DNA from 3 places in the Moritella sp. 5 genome. Region 3 is predicted to be linked to each of the others. Evidence: predicted binding sites of a transcription regulator. Region 3 holds the regulator's gene; each other region holds the start of a gene.
What was found. Region 3 encodes NrdR, which represses ribonucleotide reductase genes. Its sites were predicted from a motif close to AAACACNANATNTNGTGTTT; they were not measured.

Region 1 (6,409 bases), 1.3 Mb from region 3:
GAGAAGCACAGAATATGATCATGTGTATTAGCAACCAACAGACGTTCAATGAAATCTTCTTCTTTCATCTTCGTTGCTGACTTACCTTTACCACCACGACGCTGCGCTTCGTAGTCAGTAAGAGGCTGATACTTAACATAACCTTCATGAGACAGTGTTACTACAACATCTTCACGTTCAATTAAGTCTTCTAAATTAATATCTGCGCTGCTTGCCGAAATCTCAGTACGACGTTCGTCACCAAAGGCATCTTTTGAAGCTTGTAGCTCTTCAGTGATAACTTCTAGTAAACGCGAAGGCGTATTAAGAATATGTAATAGTTCAGCAATAACTTCGAGTAGTTCTTTGTATTCGCTAAGAATCTTCTCGTGTTCTAGACCTGTTAGTTTGTGTAAACGTAAGTCTAGGATCGCTTGTGCTTGTATCTCTGTTAAGAAATACGAACCTTCACGAATACCATACTCAGGTTCTAACCATTCAGGACGCGCAGCATCATCACCAGCACGCTCTAGCATTGTAGCTACATCACCTAACTGCCAGCCGCGGCTGATCAAGGCTTGTTTTGCTTCTGCAGATGTTGCTGATTGCTTAATTAGCGCAATGATGTCATCAATATTTGCTAATGCAATCGCTAACGACTCAAGGATATGAGCACGTTCACGAGCTTTACGCAGTTCAAATACTGTACGACGTGTAACAACTTCACGACGATGGCGTAAGAACGCATCTAGCATTTCTTTTAAAGTAAAGATTTTTGGTTGCTTGTCGATCAGTGCAACCATGTTGATACCGAATACAACTTGCATTTGCGTTTGAGCGTAGAGGTTGTTTAATACAACTTCGCCCACCGCGTCACGCTTAACTTCAACGACCATACGCATACCATCTTTATCAGATTCATCGCGTAGGGCACTGATGCCTTCAATTTTCTTATCTTTTACAAACTCAGCAATACGTTCAATCAAACGTGCTTTGTTTACTTGGTACGGTAATTCATGAACAACAATCGTTTCACGACCACGTTCATTGGTTTCAATATCGGCGCGTGCTCGGATATGAATTTTACCACGACCAGTACGGTAAGCTTGCTCAATGCCCGCTTTACCATTAATGATACCGTTCGTTGGGAAATCTGGGCCTGGAATGTATTCCATTAATTCTTCAAGACTTAGGTCTGGATTTTTAATTAATGCTAAACAACCATTGATAACCTCATTTAAATTATGAGGTGGGATATTCGTTGCCATACCCACGGCAATACCTGACGAACCATTAACCAATAGGTTAGGGATACGTGTAGGCATCACTTCCGGAATAAATTCAGTACCATCATAGTTAGGTACGAAATCTACCGTTTCCTTGTCTAAATCAGCAAGTAATTCATGCGCGATTTTTGACATTCTGATTTCGGTATAACGCATTGCGGCTGCAGAATCACCGTCAACAGAACCGAAGTTACCTTGACCATCAACAAGCATGTAGCGCAAAGAGAAAGGCTGCGCCATACGTACAATAGTGTCATAAACAGCTGTATCACCGTGTGGGTGATATTTACCGATTACGTCACCAACAACACGTGCTGATTTTTTATATGGTTTGTTCCAATCATTCTTCAATTCGTTCATCGCGAATAAAACGCGGCGATGAACTGGCTTCAAACCATCGCGAACATCAGGAAGAGCACGACCAACAATAACGCTCATAGCGTAATCTAAATAGGAATTTTTTAATTCTTCTTCAATATTGATAGGTGTGATTTCTGTGGCTAAATTACTCATATAAGCCTTTACCCCTAAGTTTTAAAGTGCTTTCTATTATATTTTTTAGAGAAAGCATTCTAGCATAATATTTACCAGCAAATACAATATATAAGAAAATTAACTCACTTGAATACAATTTTATTAACTATTTATTCACTCATCTATAAATAATACTTCTGAAATCGTTTTCTCGTTATATACTATGTCCATATTTTTATGTTTCACCTTATTACTTTTCACCTTATTAACGTATCAAGAAGACATTGTATGAATGTAGATAAACAGGAAATCGCTAAATTTGAAGCCATGGCCAGTCGTTGGTGGGATCCAGCTGGTGACTTCAAGCCATTACATCAAATCAATCCATTACGCTTAGATTACATTGATGAGCGCTGTGGCGGCTTATTTGGCAAGAGAGTTCTTGATGTTGGCTGCGGTGGCGGTATCTTAACTGAGAGCATGGCTCGCCGTGGTGCAAAAGCGCTGGGTGTTGATATGGGTAAAGAACCCCTCAATGTGGCAAAATTGCATGCGCTTGAATCTGGTACTGAAGTTGAATACCGTCAAGTATTAATTGAAGAGTTAGCAGAAGAGCAACCAAACAGCTTTGATGTGATCACTTGTATGGAAATGCTAGAACACGTGCCAGATCCAGGTTCTGTGATTAACGCTTGCATGCGTCTTGTAAAACCAGGTGGCCATGTATTCTTCTCGACAATCAATCGTAATTTAAAATCGTATTTGTTTATGATTGTTGGTGCTGAGAAAGTCTTAAAAATGATGCCTAACGGTACCCATGACCATAAGAAATTTATTCGCCCATCAGAGCTATTACATTGGGTTGACCAATCAGGTCTATTCTGTCACCACATGACAGGCCTGCATTACATTCCATTAGTAGACCAGTTCAAGCTAGGCGAGAATGTTGACGTTAACTATATGCTACACACGCAGCTTATCGATTAATGTCACGGTTAATATGATTCTCCTTTTACCTAACAGCACCTTTGCTGTTAGGTAAATAACTCAACGCCTCTTTTCCTGCTTTAAATTCACTACCTCTATATAGCCATTTACTGTCATTTAACCCAAATAACTGCGCCTACTCTAATCAACACGCGCAAACCAAAGTCATCTACTTTATAGGTAATATGAAACTTACTGCGTATAAAATGACGGTATTGTTTGTAATAACAGCCACCTCAAAAAATAATAAATTAGTACTTGCGTGGTAGTTTTATAAACGAATTAGCTGTAAATATAATCAAAATTATTGAGGATCTCCTCACAACCTTGGCAACACTTTTTTTTCTTTTTTTTTTCACTTTTGCTGTTGATTTTTGCTAACCGTAATTGATCACTGAGGCCAGAATGAAAGTCGCCACTAACTCACTAAATTATCCACATGTTGTTCAGTTTAGTGCTACTTGCCAAAACATGATTATCACACTATCTTGTATGCATAAATACAGGACAACACTACATCTTGTGTATTAACAAGAATATCAATACTAGTGTTGGTGGAAATATTCTTAACATTGTTTTAAGGTCAGTCAGCTAAATGAATAAGAATTTACTAGTTACAAAACGCAGCGGTAAGCAAGAAACGATCGATCTTGAAAAGATCCACCGCGTGATCAAATGGGCAGCCAAAGGGTTGAATAATGTATCTGTGTCACTGGTTGAGTTAAAATCTCACATCCAGTTTTATGACGGCATACGTACTGAAGATATACATGAAACCATGATCAAAGCTGCAGCTGATTTAATTAGTGAAGAAGCACCAGATTACCAATATCTGTCTGCGCGTTTAGCCGTCTTCCACCTACGTAAGAAAGCATACGGTCAATTTGAACCACCAGCGCTTTATGAGCACGTAAAACTCAATGTTGATGCGCTTCGCTATGATGCACACCTACTTGCAGATTACACAGCGGAAGAATTCGCAGAAATGGATGAGTTAGTTGATCACTGGCGTGACATGAACTTCTCTTATGGTGCAATTAAGCAATTAGAAGGTAAATACCTACTACAAAACCGTATTTCTGGTGACATCTTCGAAAGCCCACAATTTCTATATATCTTAGTGGCAGCGAGTTTATTCGCGACTTATGATAAATCTGTTCGTATGGACTACATTCGTCGTTTCTACGAAGCAACGTCAACGTTTAAAATTTCACTACCAACACCAATAATGGCGGGTGTTCGTACCCCTACTCGTCAATTCAGTTCGTGTGTACTGATCGAGTGTGACGATAGCCTAGATTCTATCAATGCAGTATCTAACTCTATTGTTAAATATGTATCGCAACGTGCTGGTATCGGTATCAATGCAGGTCGTATTCGTGCATTAGGTAGTTCAATCCGTGGTGGTGAAGCATTCCACACTGGTTGTATCCCATTCTACAAACACTTCCAGACAGCCGTTAAATCGTGCTCTCAAGGTGGCGTTCGTGGTGGTGCAGCAACATTATTCTACCCACTATGGCATTTAGAAGTTGAATCACTTCTTGTACTTAAAAATAACCGTGGTGTTGAAGAAAACCGTGTACGTCACCTTGACTACGGCGTGCAACTTAACCGTTTAATGTACCAACGCTTAATTGATAACACAGACATTACTTTATTCAGCCCGTCTGATGTTGATGGTTTGTATGATGCATTCTTCCAAGATCAGGATGAATTTGAGCGTCTATATACGCTTTACGAACAAGACCCATCAATTCGTAAGCAAACGATTAAAGCCAGCGAACTGTTTGCTTTACTGATGCAAGAACGTGCAAGTACCGGTCGTATTTACATTCAGAATGTGGATCACTGTAATACTCACAGTCCATTTAATCCAGCGGTTGCACCGGTAAGACAAAGTAACTTATGTCTAGAAATTGCGTTACCAACAAAACCAATGCAACACCCAGGTGATGAAAATGGTGAAATTGCGCTATGTACATTATCAGCGTTCAACCTTGGTGCAATTAAAGACCTAAGTGAATTAGAAAACCTTGCAGACCTTGCAGTTCGCGCACTAGATAGCTTACTTGATTACCAAGACTATCCGATGCCAGCGGCTGAAAAGTCAACAATGGCGCGTCGTTCATTAGGTATAGGTGTGATTAACTACGCATACTACCTAGCGAAAAACGGTGTTAAATACTCAGACGGTAGCGCAAACAACCTAACGCATAAGACATTTGAAGCAATTCAATTCTATCTATTAAAAGCGTCAATGAACCTGTCGAAAGAACAAGGTCCGTGTTTAGCATTTAACGAAACAACTTACGCACAAGGTATCTTACCAATTGATACGTATAAGTCAGCGTTAGATGAAATTTGTGATGAAGAATTACACCTAGATTGGGAAACATTACGTAGCGAAATTAAAGAACACGGCTTACGTAATTCAACACTAACAGCATTGATGCCATCAGAAACATCAAGCCAGATTTCAAATGCGACAAATGGTATTGAGCCACCACGTGGTTTAATCAGTATTAAAGCAAGTAAAGACGGTATCTTGAAACAAGTGGTACCTGATTACGAGAATCTGCGTGATAACTACGAATTACTTTGGAACATTCCAAGCAACACGGGTTATTTACAACTTGTTGGTTTAATGCAGAAATTCGTAGACCAAGCGATTTCATCTAACACTAACTATGATCCACAACGTTTCCCGGGGCAAAAAGTACCGATGACAACGCTGTTAACTGACCTGATGTTAGCGTATAAGTACGGCTTAAAAACGCTTTACTACCATAACACACGTGACGGTGCATCAGACGTAGATGTAGTTAAAGAAGACGAGGGCTGTGAAGGCGGCGCATGTAAGATCTAAACAATCTAATTACATACACCGAATAAACCTACCCCCTTTCATTTGGCAGCTTAGGCTGCCAATTTAATGTATAAAATAGAGATGACCAATGAGTTACACTACTTTTTGCCAAACTAAAAATGATCAATTAAAAGAACCAATGTTTTTCGGCCAGCCTGTTAACGTTGCCCGTTTTGACCAACAAAAACATGAAATTTTTGAAAAGTTAATTGAACGTCAGTTATCATTTTTTTGGCGCCCAGAAGAAGTTGATGTAAGTAAAGACCGTATTGATTATCAGCAATTACCTGATCACGAAAAACACATTTTCATCAGTAATCTGAAATACCAAACATTATTAGACAGTATCCAAGGCCGTTCTCCTAACGTTGCTTTTTTACCATTGGTTTCATTACCAGAACTAGAAACATGGATTGAAACCTGGTCATTCAGTGAAACGATTCACTCACGTTCATACACACACATTATTCGTAATATCGTGAATGACCCATCAGAAGTATTCGATGATATCGTTGCCAATGAAGAAATTCTAAAACGTGCTAAAGACATTGCTGGTTATTACGATGACTTAATCCATGCGACTCAGCAGCTACACCTACTTGGTGAAGGCACACACGTTATTAACGGTGAAAAAATTGTCGTTAACCAACGTGCCGTGAAGAAAAAGCTATACCTAGCAATGGTATCGGTAAACGTGCTTGAAGCAATCCGTTTCTATGTTAGTTTTGCATGTTCTTTCGCGTTTGCTGAACGTGAATTAATGGAAGGTAACGCTAAAATTATCAAGCTTATTGCCCGTGATGAAGCATTGCAT
Region 2 (6,409 bases), 2.3 Mb from region 3:
CGAGCGTTTTGATTAACGCGGGACGTGGTGGTCTGGTTGATGAGGAGGCGTTAGTGGAGGCATTATATAGTCAACAAATTGCTGGCGCAGGTGTTGATGTATTTACCCAAGAGCCTGCTGATACCAGTAACCCCTTAATCGCTAATGCACATCTGCCTAATCTTATATTAACGCCGCATGTCGCTTGGGGATCGGATTCTGCTATTCAGACATTATCCAACCAGCTTATTGCCAATATAAATGCTTTTATTGCAGGAACGCCACAAAACCAGTGTAGTTAGTCAGACAACCAATAACGGCAATCTTGCGCTTTCAAGAAGTCTTCAGCAGACTCACCTTGTAATAACGCAATGGTTGCCAGCATGCCCGCTTGCACACAGTTTTGGGCATAGACAGTCACTTGCGCAGGGCCACTAGTAATAGGATAGCCAGTCTTAGGGTTGAGGATATGACCATAACGTTGACCATCGACTTCAATATAGCGCTGACTATTACCACTACTTGCAAGGCCTCCTTGGACTAAGCTAACCATAAGCTTACTTTCACCAAGATGCTGTGGATCTTCAATCGCGACTTGCCAAGCTTCACCATTACTGCGTAATTGATTGGTATAAATATCCCCCCCAAAGTTAACCAAAAATGCGTTATCGGTTTGTTGCTGCAATAGCCGAGCAACTTTATCGACCGCGTATTCTTTACCAATACCACCCAGGTCGATTTGCATACCTTTTGGTAAACGTAATAACGGTGCGTGCCAACTTGCTTTTTGCCAACCTATGTTGGGTAGCAGCGCTTTAATACCTGCGTCACTGGGCAGTTGAGTTTGCTGTTTAAAGTGCCAGAGTTTACCCAATACACCAGAGCTGATATCAAATAAACCATCGCTGAGTTGAAAACATAAATCAGCTAAATTAATAAGCCGTGTCGTTTCTTCATCTACCGAGATAGTTTCATCAGCAGAGCTATTAAGGCGGGCAATAATATTGTCATCACGAAAACGACTGTATTTTAGTTCAATGCGCTTTGCTTCTGCATATGCTTGCGCAGTAAGGTTGTCCGCTTGAGCTTCATCGAGGTGATCTAATAAGATCTGACAAGGACTGGCCATGACGGTGAATTCACCGAGCCAATAACCTGCTTTTCGTTTTAAGGTAAAGGCTTTTTTTGAAGTATCGCCTTGCTGTAAAGCGCTGCCTTTGTTTAATAGATCGTCTTTTTTCAAACCTTATACCTGCTCATATAAACATTAAAAACGGTATTAAAAACGATAGAAGCTCTGCAGCATGATGGCGCTTTTATCTGGATAAATATCTAATCCCGCCATACCAGCTCCTTGCGCCAACGAATCATCACCCGATACCTGAGTAAGATAATATTCAAGCCGCACACTGAACTCATTACCCGCAATAGGTAAACCGTATTTAAGCCCGACAGTATAAGTTTGTAACTCACCCAAGCGATAATCAGCAGTCATATATTCCGGAGCTGGCTGGCCTTCATCAAGATAGACACGATAAAAATCGGCCGCTTGTTGGCAATAATAACGGAGATGTGGCTCAATAAAATGTTGGTTTGAAAGTTGAACTCGCCATTTACTGTCAATGGTATGTGAGGTTATTCCCCAGTCATCCCAAAAATAACGATAACTAACATCAAGCACTTGGCCAGATGGCTGTATATTGTATTTAGTACGCCAAAATAAACTTTGCTTAGTGCGCTGATCGGGGCGATTTTCATAAACATAATCATTCGCCCACCCATTACTGTCAACCACCGACAAGATTTTAAAGGGGTCAGTTTGATAACCATTCACATCACTAATCGAATAGTTTAATTGCATCAATGTTTGACGATCAATCACTTGCGTTAAACCAAATAGAAAATCAAGGGTTTGCTTGGTATCAGAGTCCGTTAAACGGTTGTTAGGATCATCAACCGAAACACCTGGATCTGGGATGCCGCCTTCTGGTTCAATAGTATCGTAGGCATAAGAAAAACCGAGAGATGCAGTGGTATTACGATTATTAAAATCACGCGCCAGCGCACTATTGATCGACAAGGCAAGGTAATCATATTCTTTAGACAGGTATGCTCCGCCAGAATACAACCAAAGGCGACTTAACTGCTGTTGGTATTGGGTACTCAGTGCAACACGCGTATCATGAAAAGTATCATCAATCGGTGTATCGCTTGCAGCCGTAATATAACTGCCATTACCTGACGGACGGGTAAATGTTTGCGCTTTATTTTGTGTAACCGCGCCATTAGGTGAAGCGCCAGTAAGTACATCAATAATGCCTTTAAAATTAATACTGCGCTCGTCATCGATTTTCTTAGTGAGAGAAAGTGCCCCCTCATAGGCTTGTACCTGACTATCACTCTCAGCATAAATTAACAGACCAGCATCAACATCCCAACTATCGAATTCTGACGGCTGAGCTGTCACTGGCTCAGCAAGTACACAGGTGGCCGCCGCGAGTGTTATCGAGATATTGGTAAAGGTTTTACCTTTGCTTTTTAGTTGCATCCACAGCCCCCACCAGCAAAATTACCGCCACCGCTAGAGCCTTCTTTACTAAAATAAGTGTGGTCGTCAAACCCTATTTCCATCGGGTTATCTGCAAGCTGCATTTCTGGTTTCGCTAACAAGTCTCGTTCCCAAGGTGTAACGCCGAGTGATGAACACGCAGTTAAACTCAATACACTAGCCAATAATAAAATCCGTCTCATAAGGCATCCCCACAACTAATTAACTCCAGTAACAGCTAGGTCTAAGGTAATAGCGACAAGATCTCAGTTTCGTATTTATCCAACTCCGCCAATCTAAAGCCGATATGCTTATACACAATTTCGCCCTTCTTATTAAGTATAAACGAATTAGGCAATCCCATTATTTCATACTGTTCAGCGACAACACCTTGCGGATCAAATGCGATAGTTAATTTGTTTGGATAACGTTGCAAAAATTTGGTCGCTAAAATAGATTCTTGATCCATATTAATCGCAATCACTACAAAGCCTTTTTCACCGTACTTTTCAACCATTTCTTCCATCCACGGAAATGAACGAATACAGGGCGTACACCAGGATGCCCAAAAATCAACTAATACTACCTTTCCGCGGTAGTCTTCAAGGTTCACTTGGGTATTATCGATACCAGGTAATACAAATGTCGGCGCTTGGCTAACCTTGTTCTCAGCAAAAATGGTCGTGGAAAAAAGTAAACTAGTAACAACAGATACGACAATAAAAAAAGAACGGATTCGATTATAGATACATGGATTCATAAGCTTAGATCCCAAGAAGATGAGTAAGTGTGCGGCTATAGTAATGAAGTTTGCAGAGGATTAGTGAAAAAAATGTCGAAAATGGGATATAAAAAAACGCTAACCGATGAAATCAATTAGCGCTCTCTTGAATGGATGGCGGAGGAGGAGAGATTTGAACTCTCGAGGAGCTATTAACCCCTGCTGGTTTTCAAGACCAGTGCATTCGGCCACTCTGCCACCCCTCCGCAGCAATGGAGCGAATATTAGAGCAAGCACTTGAAGTTGTAAAGCTTTATTCATCATAAGCACTTCGCTGCTTACTTTACGTTTAAATATCGTTCAAAAATAAACTTACAAGCACAATAGTGCTATTTATTGATCAAGAATACATCCCTCACCAATCCAATATTTTGGCGTGATAATTGTTGATCAAAATCAATGCAGCAACAATAAATTTCAAGCCTAATACACTATATGTTGTGTCACTTACTTAAATAACACCTACATATGGTGTCACACTATAATATACATTTTAAACTGAAGGAGTATTTTGTGGATTTATTTGTCATTAAGCGAGAGGGTTGTCGTGTACCTTTTAACATTCAATGCATACAAAACGCCATTTTCGCAGCGGCTAAATCAGTGCAACAAGAAAGTCGTCATTATGCGGCTGAAATGGCGAATAAGGTTCATCAAATACTGATCCAACAAGATGTATCCAGTGAACATGCAATCGAAATCCATACGATTCAAAACACCGTTGAAGATGTGTTGATGCAAGAAAGCAACAAACTCATTGCCCGCGCTTATATCGAGTATCGTCATCAGCGCGATATTGCCCGTGAAACGCAAAGCATTCTGACCAATGAGATCAAAGGGCTTATTGAACAAAGTAACGAATCACTGCTTAATGAAAATGCCAATAAAGATAGCAAAGTGATCCCTACTCAGCGCGATTTACTGGCGGGTATTGTCGCGAAACATTATGCCAAGCAGCATATCTTACCACGCGATATTGTCCATGCGCATGAGTCTGGTGATATTCATTATCATGATCTTGATTACGCCCCTTTTTTCCCAATGTTTAACTGTATGCTGATCGACCTTGATGGCATGTTAACGCATGGTTTTAAAATGGGTAACGCTGAGATTGAAACACCTAAATCCATTACTACGGCAACGGCAGTCACCGCACAGATAATTGCACAAGTGGCTAGCCATATTTATGGTGGCACCACAATAAACCGTATTGATGAGATCTTAGCGCCATATGTCACCGCAAGTTTTAATAAAAACACCTTATTAGCAGAAGAATGGGATATCCCGAATAAAGAGAAGTTTGCACGTTCACGCACAGAAAAAGAATGTTTCGATGCGTTCCAATCGTTGGAATATGAAGTTAATACCTTACACACTGCTAATGGCCAAACTCCCTTTGTTACCTTTGGTTTTGGTTTAGGGTCGACTTGGGAAGCACGTCTAATTCAGCAATCAATTCTTAAAAACCGTATTGCGGGTTTAGGTAAGAATCATAAAACCGCTGTTTTTCCAAAACTGGTCTTTGCGATCAAAGATGGTTTAAACTATAAATCCGCCGATGCAAACTACGATATTAAGCAGCTTGCGCTTGAATGTGCAAGTAAACGTATGTATCCAGATATTTTAAATTACGACCAAGTAGTAAAAGTTACGGGGTCATTTAAAACCCCTATGGGTTGCCGTAGTTTCTTAGGAAACTATGAAGAGCAAGGTGAATTAGTACATGAAGGCCGTAATAACTTAGGTGTTGTCAGTCTTAATTTACCGCGTATCGCCATTCAAGCAAACGGTGATGAATCGCGATTCTATCAATTACTCGACGAACGCTTAATCCTGTGTAAACGTGCGCTGGAAACTCGTATCTCTCGCCTTAAAGGTGTCAAAGCGCGTGTTGCGCCAATCTTGTACATGGAAGGTGCTTGTGGTGTTCGTCTGCAAGAAGATGATGACGTATTAGAAATTTTCAAACATGGTCGTGCATCTATTTCTCTAGGCTACATAGGTTTACACGAAGCAATCAATGCACTATTTGGCAATCAAACACACCCTTTTGATAGTAAAACATTGCAACAAAAAGCCATTGCCATGCTTACCTATATGAAAGCTATTACAGAGCTGTGGACTGCTGAAACTGGTTATGCATTTAGTTTATATGCAACACCGAGTGAAAATCTGTGTAGTCGCTTTGCTAAATTAGACAAAATCACCTTTGGTGATATCACGGATGTGACAGATAAGGGGTATTACACCAACAGCTTCCACTTAGATGTTGAGAAGCAAGTGAATCCATACGACAAAATTGATTTCGAGATGCCCTATCCCGCTATTAGTAGCGGTGGTTTTATCTGCTACGGTGAATACCCGAATATGCAGCACAACATTGAGGCATTAGAAAACGTTTGGGATTACAGCTATTCACGTGTTCCTTATTACGGTACTAATACACCTATTGATGAATGTTACGAGTGTGATTATACCGGTGAGTTTAATTGTACCAGTAAAGGGTTCACCTGCCCTAAATGCGGCAATAACGATATTGCAAAGGTATCCGTTACCCGTCGCGTATGTGGTTATTTAGGCAGTCCAGATGCGCGTCCTTTTAATGAAGGTAAACAGGAAGAAGTAAAACGCCGCGTTAAACATTTATAAATCATTCAATTTTTACAACACATTTATAAAAAACCATATTCAGATTAATTAACTAGCTAGCCAATTGCTATTGGCTAGCGTTTAAGGAGTAAAGATGCACTACTCTCAATATTTTGACCTTGATGTCATCAATGGCCCAGGTACAAGGGTCTCCTTATTTGTCAGTGGTTGTGAACACCAATGCAAAGGCTGCTATAACCAATCGACCTGGTCTCCACGCAATGGTTCCCCATTCGACCAAAAGATAGAAGACAAGATAATTAATGATTTGAATGATACACGAATACGCCGTCGAGGATTAAGCTTAAGCGGTGGTGATCCCCTCTATCCAGCAAACTTAAACGCTGTGTTAAAACTTGTAAAAAGGGTTAAAAGAGAATGTGTTGGGAAAGATATATGGCTATGGACTGGTTACACGATCGAGCAATTAACTGCACAACAAAAGGCCGTCG
Region 3 (6,409 bases):
TTAAGTTTGTCATTTACGGTTTTTTTGTATTTATTTTTCATGATCACAATATTACCCTCTCTACCTTCATACCTTCATACCTTCATACCTTCATACCTTCATACCTTCATACCTTCATACTTACTCATGGATGAAACCATGCTATTTCCATGCTTTCTCATTGCCTTACGATCGTATGATCAGCTGTTAATCCAGTTTCATAGACCAAGGATGGGAAATATGATGAATAAACCTCTATTAAAAAATGCAGTAAAAAAAATACCCGTGCAAATATGTAAAAGGATAAGCATTACAGCATTTGTTGTTGTGGTGACTGGTTGTAGCTCTGTTGATATATTAACTAAAACCGAAAATGGTGCTTCTTATGAATATCAACTCGGTCAATTTGACACGATAGAAGTAGTTGATATGGCGCAGGAACATTGTGGTAAGTATGGTAAAAATGCAGAGCTAACTAATCGTTACTCTGACGCTAACCGCATATTCAATACACTTATATTTAATTGTAGTTAGCATATTTAATCGCTTAATTGTGAAGCCTACGAATTAAATTTAATGAGAGAGTTTTAAATCACACTTGTGGGTGTTAACATGTTGGCAACATTTCATTCTATTTGCGGTTAGGTAGTTATAGATGGATGACATAAATAGCTAAATAAACACTTGAGATAGCATTCTCAAATTTGGCTATAAGTAGAGTGAGGTATAAAGGATGATGCTGAATTCAATAAGTAATTATAAGCGGTTAATATTAGCGTTAGTATGTGGTTCAATGAGCTATTCTACATTTGCTAAAGTATATAGTTGGCGTGATACCGATGGTGCAATGCATTATAGTCAGTTTCCACGTCAGATTGTGGAAAAAAATGCGGCACAGAGTCGCGCTAGTCGTAAGCCAGTCGAAATGAATGATATCGTAAACGATTTATCAGCAACCCAAAATAGTAACTTATTGGATGGGCTTGATGATATTATTGCTAATGCGAACGTCGAACGCCAAGTTGAAAAGGTACTGACGCGTCGTGATCCTCAGTTGGTTCTAATTGAACAACAACGCTTACGTAAGCAATCGCAGCAGCGTGTACTCGTTATTGCGAAACAAGCTGCACTTGAAAAAGAAAAAGCCCTTGTTGCGGTAAATAATATACACGCTATTACACCGACACAGCTTGCATCCACAAGGCCGAAAGATTCAACCGTTATTGAGAATGTTGCCGTAAAGCAGCATAATAAATTCTTAGCTGAAATTCAGAATAAATTAAAACGTCAGTATGCACCGCAAACTGTTCAAGCCTCTCCAAGCATTGCTCCTATCGTCGTTGTTCATGCTAAACCTAAGTCCAAGCCTTTGATTAAGGCTGTTGAGTTAATGCCTGCACCGACATATATCTTAGCGCCTTTTGACGCGACTAACGTATTTTTAGCGGGTGTTAACAAAAAATTAAATCGTAAAGATAAAGGGCTGACCATTGATAAACCTGTGCTCGTTGCGAGCAAAAGTGAATCGAGTCGTGATAACAAACGGCAAGCTACACTTGAACAAGTGCAGAATAAATTTTTAGCTGAAATTAATCAAAAGTTATTCCGAGCGAAACTTAGCTCTGATATTACCCCTGTGGCTGAATTGGCTAAGTCTGAGTCGATTATTCGTGCGAAGGGGCAGGGTCGCGCGGCAGCGAAAAATAAAGAATTAACGCAGAGCGCAGATCAAATTAAAGCGATTGAAAGTGAAATAAGCAGTCGGAGTCATCAATCGAATGACGTGAAACAACCTTCAGAAAAACAGGTTAACTCCGCGTTAATGTTAAGTCGACTAAGCTATAATCACAATGCGCGCTTACCCTTATCACGGGCCGGAATGAGCCAACTCGTTAGACAAGGTATTGATGTATCAAGTCAGTTTGTCAGTGACGTAAATCACAGTGCAGAATAAGCAATCCTAAAATATTGGTCGGTTTTTATCTCATTTCAATAGTGATTGAAAACCGACTGATTATTCAACAATCTGTTAACTTATTTATTAATTCCACGAAATTACCTTCACTTTTCTGTACCCGCCTGCTATTTAACGATAGACTCAGAATAATATTATTCAATAGGATTGTTTATGTTCTGTCCATTTTGTTCTGCGACTGAAACTAAAGTTATCGATTCTCGTCTTGTGGCTGAAGGCCATCAGGTGCGTCGCCGCCGTGAGTGTGCGAAATGTCATGAACGTTTTACTACCTTTGAAACTGCAGAATTAGTGATGCCACGTATCATTAAAACGGATGATACACGTGAACCTTTTAACGAAGATAAACTCGTTAATGGTATTTATCGTGCGCTAGAAAAACGTCCGGTTGCCGCAGAGCAGATTGAACTCGGTATTAATCAAATAAAATCGAGTTTAAGAGCTACTGGTGAGCGTGAAATCGAATCAAGCTTTTTGGGTGAACTGGTGATGGACGTATTGAAAAAGCTCGATAAAGTCGCTTATGTACGGTTCGCTTCTGTTTATCGTTCTTTTGAAGATGTAAAAGAATTTAATGAAGAAATCGCCAAGCTCGACAAATAATCCGTTATCTGAGTCCTCATTGATTATGCCAAACAAATCACGTGCCGAGCTAGATCTACTATTGGAAGAAATTGTATCCATTAGTCAGTTCAATGATACTGACCATTTGCATATGCAACGTGCGCTCGCACTTGCACAAAAAGGCCGTTTTACCACGGCTCCGAATCCAAATGTTGGCTGTGTGCTTGTTAAAGCTGGCAAAGTCATCGGTGAAGGTTTTCATTTACGTGCGGGTGAGGCTCACGCTGAAATCCATGCTTTAAATACCGCAGGTGATGATGCTCAGGGGGCCACTTGTTATGTGACGCTTGAACCATGTAGTCATTATGGTCGTACACCCCCTTGCGCAGCAGCCTTGGTTAATGCGAACGTAAATGAAGTCGTCATTGCTATGGTCGATCCCAATCCGAAAGTAGCAGGTAATGGCATTGCGATCCTCATCGCGGCGGGCATTAAAGTACGGTTCGGTTTATTATCAACGCAAGCGCATGCGTTGAATCCTGGTTTTATCTTACGCATGCAGGAACAACGTCCGTTTGTACGCTTAAAAATGGCGGCAAGCTTAGACGGACGTACAGCATTGAAAAACGGTGAGAGCAAATGGATCACCGGTCCTGCTGCACGGTCTGATGTGCAAGTATACCGCGCACAAGCCAGTGCAATTTTATCGACTGCCAGCACGGTTATTATGGACGATGCTTCACTTAATGTGCGTTATAGTGAGTTAGGTGCAAGCCAAGTCGACTATCCACGAATTAAAACAGATAAGCCACTAATTCAAGTAGACAAGTCTTTGTCTCACGATGAGTTATTAGAACCACAGCTACGTCAGCCAATACGAGTGGTACTGGATAATCATCGGCGACTAGATACACACCTTGCTAAAGTGAATAGTGAATTGAAGCTATTTTCACAGCCCGGTCAGATACTATTAGTTAATGGTGTTAAAAATATAGTCAATGGTGCGACTGAAAATCCTGCTGTCGAGCAGTTATTAGTGAATGAATCGGTATCGCGAATTGAAATTGAGCAAGATCGTCACCATAACATAGATCTAAAACAGTTAATGACCGTATTAGCCCAGCAGGATATTAATGACCTGTGGGTTGAAGCAGGCGCGACACTGGCTGGCGCATTACTTGAAAATAAGCTGGTGGATGAGATAATTATTTATCTGGCACCTAAGCTAATGGGTGATAGTGCCAGAGGACTCGCAGTATTAAGCGAGCTAACTGAAATGGCGCAAGTGCCTACATTTAGCTTTACCGATATCACGCAGATCGGTGACGATCTTCGAATTACAGCAAAACCGGAATACTAATGTTTACAGGAATTATTGAAACCGTGGGTACGCTCACAGGTTTAACCCCAAAAGGGGCCGATGTGAGCATCACTGTTGATAGTGGTGATCTTGATTTAAGTGACGTAAAACTCGGTGATAGTATCGCGACGAATGGCGTATGCCTTACTGTTGTTGAATTACTTGGCAATGGTTACCGCGCAGATGTGTCATTAGAAACGATTAAACGCTCTGGTTTTGCGCATTACCGTATTGGTGATAAGGTAAACTTAGAAAAAGCGTTAACCTTAAGCACGCGTCTTGGTGGTCACTTAGTCAGTGGCCATGTCGATGGCGTTGCTGAGATTGTTAAGATCAGTAAACTTGGTCGTGCGACTGAGTATTGGTTACAAGCACCGAACGAATTAGCCCGTTATATCGCTGAAAAAGGCTCAATTACAATTGATGGTATCAGTTTAACTATTAATGAAATTGACGGCGCTAAATTCAAATTGACGATCGTACCGCATACTGCATTAGAAACAACGATAGAAAGTTATGTAGTCGGTCGTAAAGTTAACTTAGAAGTAGATGTTATTGCCCGTTATTTAGAACGCATTATGCTAGGTGATAAAGCCGCTGAATCAAGTACACCTGAGCAGGGCATCACTATGGATTTTCTTGCGAGTAATGGATTTTTAAAGTAAAACATCTATTCACGATCAGTTTTTAATTGTTATAAAAGGGCTATGAGCATGGCACTAAGTCGTATTGAAGATATTATTGAAGACATCCGCCAAGGTAAAATGGTTATCTTGATGGATGATGAAGATCGCGAGAATGAAGGTGATCTGATCATGGCCGCTGACAAAGTAACGCCAGAAGCGATTAACTTTATGGCGACACACGGTCGCGGTTTAATTTGTCTAACGTTAACCAAAGCGCGTGTAGAAAAACTGCAACTGCCTTTGATGGTTCAAGATAATACGGCGCAATTCTCAACTAATTTCACTGTGTCGATTGAAGCGGCTGAAGGCGTGACTACTGGTATCTCTGCTACTGACCGTGCGGTAACTGTATTATCTGCGGTTGCTGGCGATGCGAAACCAGCTGATATTGTTATGCCTGGGCATATTTTCCCACTTGCAGCGCAAGACGGCGGTGTACTAACACGTGCTGGTCATACTGAAGCGGGTTGTGACCTTGCACGTCTAGCGGGTTGTGAGCCTGCTGGTGTGATTGTTGAGATCCTAAAAGATGACGGTGAAATGGCGCGTCGTCCAGATCTAGAAATCTTCGCAGAAAAACACGGCCTTAAATTGGGCACCGTGGCTGATTTAATTGAATACCGTAACAGTAATGAAACCACCATTGAACGTGTAGCTGAATGTAAACTACCAACCGAACACGGTGATTTTGATTTAGTGACTTACCGTGACACTATTGATAATCAAGTTCACTATGCACTACGCAAAGGTGATGTTGTTGCCCAGCAGCCAACATTAGTACGTGTGCATGTACAAAATACCATGACAGATATTTTGCATACCGACCGTGCGAGTAAAATCTCATGGTCATTAGCGGATGCGATGGCACGTATCGGTCGTGATGGTGGTGTAATGGTTATCTTAGGCAATGAAGAAGACTCTAACGATATCATTGAAAAAGTGAAACAATTTGCTCAAGAAGATAAAGGCGAAACACAGCCAAAAGCAAAATGGCAGGGTACTTCACGCCGTGTCGGTGTAGGCTCTCAAATTTTAGCTGATATGGGCGTGTCTAAGATGAAGCTATTAAGCTCAGACAAACGTTACCATTCACTATCTGGCTTTGGCCTAGAAGTTGTCGAATATATCTCTAAATAAGTTTTAGAGATAGGCGTAGAATAAGTTTGCTTGCTGGCGAAAGCTTGGTACAATCCGAGCCCTTTCGTCAGCCGATTCATAATAATTAAAATTGGCCGTAAAATTACGCGCCGTGATATAGGATTTGTACACATGAAAGTTATCGAAGGAAATGTTCCTGCTCCAGAAGCAAAAATTGCAATTGTAATCTCTCGTTTTAACAGCTTCATCAATGAAAGTTTGTTAGCGGGTGCTGTCGATTCACTAAAACGTTTTGGCCAAGTTAGCGAAGACAACATCACTATTGTGCGTGTTCCTGGCGCTGTCGAATTACCGCTTGTTACTCAGCGTGTAGCTGCGACAAAACAGTTTGATGCAATTATTGCTTTAGGTACGGTAATTCGTGGTGGTACACCACATTTTGAATTCGTAGCTGGCGAATGTAATAAAGGTCTTGCTCAAGTTGCAATGGACTATGATGTTCCTGTTGCATTTGGTGTGTTAACAACTGACACAATTGAGCAAGCAATTGAGCGTGCTGGTACCAAGGCTGGTAATAAAGGGTCGGAGGCTGCTCTAAGTGCACTTGAAATGGTGAATGTTTTGCATCAAGTTGATGTATTATTGGAGAAAAAATGAAACCTTCGGAACGTAGTAAGGCACGTCAGTTTGCCACACAAGCAATTTATCAATGGCAAATGACGCAAGAAACTGTTGCAAATATTGAAC

Region 1: a site for NrdR is predicted at 3,235-3,254, ahead of nrdA (class 1a ribonucleoside-diphosphate reductase subunit alpha). Genes of this name have one in related genera too.
Region 2: a site for NrdR is predicted at 3,735-3,754, ahead of nrdD (anaerobic ribonucleoside-triphosphate reductase). Genes of this name have one in related genera too.

What each region holds. Positions count from the first base shown of each region.
Region 1 covers NZ_CP056122.1:2,006,802-2,013,210, reverse strand. Annotated here, with positions in the region: gene gyrA (DNA topoisomerase (ATP-hydrolyzing) subunit A) at 1-1,778, opposite strand, end outside; gene ubiG (bifunctional 2-polyprenyl-6-hydroxyphenol methylase/3-demethylubiquinol 3-O-methyltransferase UbiG) at 2,028-2,726, shown strand; gene nrdA (class 1a ribonucleoside-diphosphate reductase subunit alpha) at 3,322-5,595, shown strand; gene nrdB (class Ia ribonucleoside-diphosphate reductase subunit beta) at 5,684-6,409, shown strand, end outside.
Region 2 covers NZ_CP056122.1:3,436,978-3,443,386, forward strand. Annotated here, with positions in the region: gene HWV01_RS15270 (D-2-hydroxyacid dehydrogenase) at 1-281, shown strand, start outside; gene HWV01_RS15275 (FAD:protein FMN transferase) at 278-1,222, opposite strand; gene HWV01_RS15280 (DUF3570 domain-containing protein) at 1,259-2,527, opposite strand; gene HWV01_RS15285 (DUF4266 domain-containing protein) at 2,518-2,730, opposite strand; gene HWV01_RS15290 (TlpA disulfide reductase family protein) at 2,772-3,287, opposite strand; tRNA gene HWV01_RS15295 (tRNA-Ser) at 3,424-3,514, opposite strand; gene nrdD (anaerobic ribonucleoside-triphosphate reductase) at 3,777-5,957, shown strand; gene nrdG (anaerobic ribonucleoside-triphosphate reductase-activating protein) at 6,052-6,409, shown strand, end outside.
Region 3 covers NZ_CP056122.1:739,038-745,446, forward strand. Annotated here, with positions in the region: gene HWV01_RS03430 (hypothetical protein) at 220-513, shown strand; gene HWV01_RS03435 (DUF4124 domain-containing protein) at 773-1,933, shown strand; gene nrdR (transcriptional regulator NrdR) at 2,108-2,557, shown strand; gene ribD (bifunctional diaminohydroxyphosphoribosylaminopyrimidine deaminase/5-amino-6-(5-phosphoribosylamino)uracil reductase RibD) at 2,529-3,878, shown strand; gene HWV01_RS03450 (riboflavin synthase) at 3,878-4,543, shown strand; gene ribBA (bifunctional 3,4-dihydroxy-2-butanone-4-phosphate synthase/GTP cyclohydrolase II) at 4,592-5,701, shown strand; gene ribE (6,7-dimethyl-8-ribityllumazine synthase) at 5,834-6,319, shown strand; gene nusB (transcription antitermination factor NusB) at 6,316-6,409, shown strand, end outside.